3 regions of the Salmonella sp. A1325 genome follow, and region 1 is predicted to be linked to each of the others. Evidence: predicted binding sites of a transcription regulator. Region 1 holds the regulator's gene; each other region holds the start of a gene.
What was found. The regulator CRP, encoded in region 1, controls carbon source genes, mostly activating them, when cyclic AMP is high. The targets are predictions, from matches to a motif close to ATGTGANNNNNNTCACAT.

Region 1 (2,276 bases):
TTAGCGCCACCGAGCAATATTTTTCCGCGGAGAGATCGACAGCGCGCGCGACGGCAGCCTCTTTCAGATCGCTGCCGGTAACGATAAAATGCAGATTAATGTGCGTAAACAGGCGCGGCGCGTCTTCCCGGCGCTCGGATGTCAGCTTCACTTCGCAGTTGGTGACATTCTGACGGCCCTTTTGCAGGATTGATACCACATCAATAGCGCTACATCCGCCAGCCGCCATTAATACCATCTCCATCGGACTCGGCGCTTTGTCACCGGAGTTGCCATCCATTAAAATCTGGTGGCCGGAGGAGGACTCTCCGAGGAACGTGAGCCCTTCAACCCACTTTACACGCGCTTGCATATTTCGTAACTCCAATGTTTCAATTTTCCTGAAAGATTACGCGCATACAACAAAAGTCGCAATGGAAGGCGACCTGGGTCATGCTGAAGCGAGACACCAGGAGACACACGGCGAAAGCTATGCTAAAACAGACAAGATGCTACAGTAATACATTGACGTACTGCATGTATGCAGAGGACATCACATTACAGGCTACAATCTATTTTCGTAGCCCCCTTCCCAGGTAGCGGGAAGTATATTTTTGCAACCCCAGAGACAGTGCCGTTTTCTGGCTCTGGAGACAGCTTATAACAGAGGATAACCGCGCATGGTGCTTGGCAAACCGCAAACAGACCCGACTCTTGAATGGTTCTTGTCTCATTGCCACATTCATAAGTACCCGTCAAAGAGCACGCTGATTCACCAGGGTGAAAAAGCAGAAACGCTGTACTACATCGTTAAAGGCTCCGTGGCAGTGCTGATCAAAGATGAGGAAGGGAAAGAAATGATCCTTTCTTATCTGAATCAGGGTGATTTTATTGGTGAACTGGGCCTGTTTGAAGAAGGTCAGGAACGCAGCGCCTGGGTACGTGCGAAAACCGCATGTGAGGTCGCTGAAATTTCCTACAAAAAATTTCGCCAATTAATCCAGGTCAACCCGGATATTCTGATGCGCCTCTCTTCCCAGATGGCTCGTCGCTTACAAGTCACCTCTGAAAAAGTAGGTAACCTCGCCTTCCTTGACGTCACCGGGCGTATCGCTCAGACGCTGCTGAATCTGGCGAAACAGCCCGATGCCATGACGCACCCGGATGGGATGCAGATCAAAATCACCCGTCAGGAAATCGGCCAGATCGTCGGCTGCTCCCGCGAAACCGTTGGTCGTATTTTGAAAATGCTGGAAGATCAAAACCTGATCTCCGCGCATGGCAAGACCATCGTCGTCTACGGCACCCGTTAATTCCGTCAGAATGGCGCGTTTTATCATGCGCCATTTTTGTTTGCATCGATGTGGCGAAGACTGATTTATCACCCAGAGATTAATTACGCACTACGGCAAACGCTGGTGCTGTGCCTGCCTGTGGCTGTTGGTTTATTGATAGGCCAGCTACACCTGGGCTTGCTTTTCTCTCTCGTTCCCGCCTGCTGCAACATTGCAGGTCTGGATACCCCGCACAAACGCTTTTTTAAACGCCTGATCATCGGCGCGTCGCTGTTCGCCGGATGCAGTCTGGTAACGCAACTTCTGCTGGCGGAATCCATCCCCCTGCCGTTGATCCTGACCGGGCTCACGCTGGTGCTTGGCGTGACGGCGGAAATTAGCCCGCTTCACGCGCGGCTACTGCCAGCGTCGCTGATTGCCGCCATCTTTACCCTGAGTCTTGCGGGATACATGCCCGTCTGGGAGCCACTGCTCATTTATGCGCTGGGCACGCTATGGTACGGCGTGTTTAACTGGTTTTGGTTCTGGCTATGGCGCGAACAGCCGCTGCGCGAGTCATTGAGTTTGTTATACCGTGAACTGGCCGATTATTGCGAAGCGAAATACAGCCTGCTCACCCAACATATCGATCCGGAAAAAGCGCTGCCTCCCCTGCTGATACGCCAGCAAAAAGCGGTCGATCTCATTACCCAGTGTTACCAACAGATGCATATGCTTTCGGCGCACAACAATAATGATTACAAGCGTCTACTACGGGCTTTTCAGGAAGCGATGGATTTGCAGGAGCACATCTCCGTCAGCTTGCATCAGCCGGAAGAGGTACAGAAACTGGTAGAACGCAGCCATGCGGAAGAGGTGATTCGCTGGAATGCGCAAACGGTCGCCGCCCGCCTGCGCGTGCTGGCGGATGACATTCTTTATCATCGTCTGCCGACGCGCTTCTCCATGGAAAAACAGATTGGCGCTCTGGAGAAGATCGCCAATCAGCATCCTGAAAATCCG
Region 2 (2,276 bases), on a different contig from region 1:
TGCCCGGTAGCGCCTGGAATAAAGAAGAGTATCTCAATCTGATTGAACAATTGGATGAAGAAGGTTTTGACGATTTCACCCGCGTGCGTGAACTGTTGGGTCTGGCGACCGGAGCGGACAATGGTTGGTATACACTGCGCGTCGGCGAATTAAAAGCAATGTTAGCGTTAGCGGGCGGCGATTTGGAGCAGGCGCTAATCTGGACAGAATGGACGATGGAGTTCAATTCGTCGGTCTTTAGTCCGGCACGCGCAAACTATTACCGTTGCCTGCAAACGCTGCTGCTCCTGTCGCAAGAAGATGCGCGTCAGCCGCTGCAATATCTCAATGCTTTTATAAAAATGTATGGCGCAGAGGCTGTAGAAGCCGCCAGCGCCGCGCTTAGCGGTGAAGCGGCTTTTTATGGACTACCGGCTGTCGACCACGATCTACAAGCGTTCCCGGCGCATCAGTCCTTGTTAAAAGCGTATGATAAATTACAGCGCGCGAAAGCGGCATACTGGTCAAAATAAGGCCATATGAATGACTTAGGGTAGGTTTACCCTCTCGGCTGCGTTATATTACGGGGCACCTTTGCGGCCCCGTTTTATTTATTTTCACTAAACGGCGAAAAATGTAATAACAAGGTTAAATATTGGTTGTTGACATTAAATTAATTGACATAGTGATGTTACTTTATTTGTTGATTACTCCATATTAATTAACCGTGCAGCAGGAGGAGCCAGGAAAAAATTCAACTCTATTTATAATTTTTAAAATTTATTTTTATTAGGATAATCAAAAAGTTACACCGTAATTGCATAAAAGCCATGCGACTTACGGGCCTATAAGCCAGGCGAGATATGATCTATATCAAATTCTCATCTATAATGCTTTGTTAGTATCTCGTCGCCGACTTAATAAAGAGAGAGTTAGTGTGAAAGCTGACAACCCTTTTGACCTTTTACTCCCTGCAGCAATGGCCAAAGTGGCTGAAGAAGCAGGCGTCTATAAAGCAACGAAACATCCGCTTAAGACTTTCTATCTGGCGATTACCGCCGGCGTATTCATTTCAATTGCCTTTGTTTTTTATATTACTGCGACAACCGGTACTGGCGCGATGCCTTATGGCATGGCGAAACTTATCGGGGGTATCTGTTTCTCTTTGGGACTGATTCTCTGTGTTATTTGCGGCGCTGATCTTTTCACCTCTACTGTTCTGATCGTTGTAGCTAAAGCTAGCGGTCGCATCACCTGGGGGCAACTGGCTAAAAACTGGTTAAACGTCTATTTTGGTAACCTGATTGGCGCTCTGCTTTTCGTGTTACTGATGTGGCTTTCCGGCGAGTATATGACTGCCAACGGTCAATGGGGACTTAACGTCCTGCAAACCGCCGACCACAAAATGCACCACACTTTTATTGAAGCTGTCTGCCTCGGTATTCTGGCGAACCTGATGGTTTGTCTGGCCGTGTGGATGAGCTACTCAGGTCGTAGCCTGATGGACAAAGCGTTCATCATGGTACTGCCCGTCGCCATGTTTGTCGCCAGCGGTTTTGAGCACAGTATCGCAAACATGTTTATGATTCCTATGGGTATTGTAATACGCGATTTCGCTACACCGGAGTTTTGGACCGCAGTCGGTTCGTCTCCGGAAAGTTTTTCTCACCTGACCGTGATGAGCTTCATCACTGATAACCTGATTCCGGTCACGATCGGTAATATTATCGGCGGCGGTTTGTTGGTCGGGTTGACATACTGGGTCATTTACCTGCGTGGTAACGAGCATCATTAATCTGTTGATGCCCATTACACGCAGTAAATAAAAAATCCACTTAAGAAGGTAGGTGTTACATGTCCGAGCTTAATGAAAAGTTAGCCACAGCCTGGGAAGGTTTTACCAAAGGTGACTGGCAGAATGAAGTAAACGTCCGTGACTTCATTCAGAAAAACTACACTCCGTATGAGGGTGACGAGTCCTTCCTGGCTGGCGCTACTGACGCGACCACCAAGCTGTGGGACAGCGTAATGGAAGGCGTTAAACAGGAAAACCGCACTCACGCGCCTGTTGACTTTGACACCTCCGTTGCTTCCACCATCACTTCTCACGACGCTGGCTACATCAACAAAGCGCTTGAGAAAATTGTTGGTCTGCAGACTGAAGCTCCGCTGAAGCGTGCGATTATCCCGTTCGGCGGCATCAAAATGGTTGAAGGTTCCTGCAAAGCGTACAATCGCGAGCTGGACCCAATGATCAAAAAAATCTTCACCGAATACCGTAAGACCCACAACCAGGG
Region 3 (2,276 bases), on a different contig from region 1:
ATGAATTGAACGTCATGGAGCAGGTCTATAACCTGGGGCATTCCACCATTATGCAGTCAGCGTGGAAACGCGGGCAGAATGTGACCATTCACGGCTGGGCGTACAGTATCAATGATGGCCTGCTGCGCGATCTTGACGTCACCGCCACCAACAAAAAAACGCTGGAGAACGGCTATCATAAGGGTATCTCCGCCCTAAGTCTGAAATACATTCCCCACCAATAAGCCATTAGCTATAGGCCGGATAAGTCGCTTTAGCGACGCCATCCGGCATTTCTGCTCTTACTCGTCCAGCAGCACCACTTTACCAACATACGGTAGATGGCGATAACGCTGGGCGTAGTCGATACCGTAACCGACTACAAATTCGTCCGGAATCGAAAAGCCAACGAACTCAACCGGCACGTCCACTTCGCGACGAGACGGTTTATCCAGCAGCGTACAAATCGCCAGCGATTTCGGCTCGCGCAGGCCCAGGATTTCACGGACCTTCGACAGCGTATTACCGGAATCAATAATGTCTTCGACAATCAGCACGTCTTTACCGCGAATATCCTCATCCAGATCTTTGAGGATTTTCACGTCGCGGGTGGTGGACATGCCGCTACCATAACTGGAGGCGGTCATAAAATCGACTTCATGAGGAACCTGGACTTCACGGCACAGGTCCGCCATAAACATAAATGAGCCACGCAACAGACCTACCAGCACCATTTCACTGCCGCTGTCTTTATAACGTTCGGTAATCTGACGACCCAGCTCGGCAATACGTGCTTTGATCTCCGCTTCGGGGATCATGACTTCAACAGTATGTTTCATATTTATAACCATATGATTTAAAAACAAATCACTCAATGCCGGTGACTAATAACGCCGCATTGACGCGCAAGGCACGCAGTATAACAGCAAACGTATTCATTCGCGGCATTTGATAAGAAAGCTCATTTTGTGATGACGATCACACATGTTAATTCCTATACTTAATTGCTACTAAAAAATTAACAATTTGGGATGGTGTCTTTTTATGGCAGAAAATAACGCACGATCGCCACGATTACTCGTGACGCTGACGGCCCTCTTTGCAGCACTTTGCGGGCTGTATCTTCTTATCGGAGGTGTCTGGCTGGTTGCTATTGGCGGTTCCTGGTACTACCCCATCGCGGGCCTCGTGATGCTGGTTGTGGCCGGATTGCTATGGCGCAGTAAACGTGCCGCGCTGTGGCTGTATGCCGCCTTGCTGCTGGCGACAATGATTTGGGGCGTGTGGGAAGTCGGGTTCGACTTCTGGGCGCTCACGCCGCGTAGCGATATTTTGGTGTTTTTCGGCATCTGGCTAATATTGCCGTTTGTCTGGCATCGGCTGGTGGTTCCTTCCAGCGGCGCAGTGGCGGCGCTGGTCGTGGCGCTGCTGATTAGCGGCGGCATTCTGACCTGGGCTGGCTTCAACGACCCGCAGGAGATCAACGGTACGCTTCGCGCCGACGCCACGCCCGCCGCAACAAGCTCGTCGATCGCCGACGAAGACTGGCCGGCCTATGGACGTAATCAGGAAGGCCAACGCTATTCGCCGCTGAAACAGATCACTGCGGATAACGTTCACCAACTGAAAGAAGCGTGGGTCTTCCGCACCGGCGATCTGAAACAACCCAACGATCCGGGCGAAATCACCAACGAAGTGACCCCGATTAAAGTCGGCGATACGCTCTACCTGTGTACGGCTCACCAGCGTCTGTTCGCACTGGACGCCGCCAGCGGTAAAGAGAAGTGGCATTTTGATCCTCAGTTGAAGACCGATTCGTCTTTCCAGCATGTGACCTGCCGCGGCGTCTCTTATCATGAGGCCAAAGCGGATACCGCCTCGCCGGAGGTCATCGCCGACTGTCCGCGCCGCATTATCCTCCCGGTCAATGACGGTCGCCTTTTCGCGGTGAATGCCGAAACCGGCAAGCTGTGTGAAACCTTCGCCAATAAAGGCGTCCTGAATCTGCAAACCAATATGCCGGACACCACGCCGGGACTGTATGAACCGACGTCGCCGCCGATTATCACCGATAAAACGATCGTCATTGCCGGTTCGGTCACGGATAACTTCTCTACCCGCGAAACGTCCGGCGTTATCCGTGGTTTTGACGTTAATACCGGTAAGCTACTGTGGGCCTTCGATCCGGGGGCGAAAGATCCGAACGCGATTCCAGCCGATGAGCACGCTTTTACCTTTAACTCGCCGAACTCCTGGGCGCCTGCCGCCTATGATGCGAAACTGGATCTGGTCTATCT

Region 2: the regulator CRP is predicted to act here: its motif matches at 841-858, upstream of focA (formate transporter FocA).
Region 3: the regulator CRP is predicted to act here: its motif matches at 946-963, upstream of hpt (hypoxanthine phosphoribosyltransferase).

Annotation. Positions count from the first base shown of each region.
Region 1 is NZ_JAMLWO010000004.1:15,590-17,865, forward strand. It holds gene NAZ64_RS09455 (OsmC family protein) at 1-352, opposite strand, end outside; gene crp (cAMP-activated global transcriptional regulator CRP) at 660-1,292, shown strand; gene NAZ64_RS09465 (YccS/YhfK family putative transporter) at 1,341-2,276, shown strand, end outside.
Region 2 is NZ_JAMLWO010000007.1:172,562-174,837, reverse strand. It holds gene ycaO (30S ribosomal protein S12 methylthiotransferase accessory factor YcaO) at 1-512, shown strand, start outside; gene focA (formate transporter FocA) at 917-1,774, shown strand; gene pflB (formate C-acetyltransferase) at 1,834-2,276, shown strand, end outside.
Region 3 is NZ_JAMLWO010000009.1:85,535-87,810, forward strand. It holds gene can (carbonate dehydratase) at 1-224, shown strand, start outside; gene hpt (hypoxanthine phosphoribosyltransferase) at 282-818, opposite strand; gene NAZ64_RS17005 (glucose/quinate/shikimate family membrane-bound PQQ-dependent dehydrogenase) at 1,024-2,276, shown strand, end outside.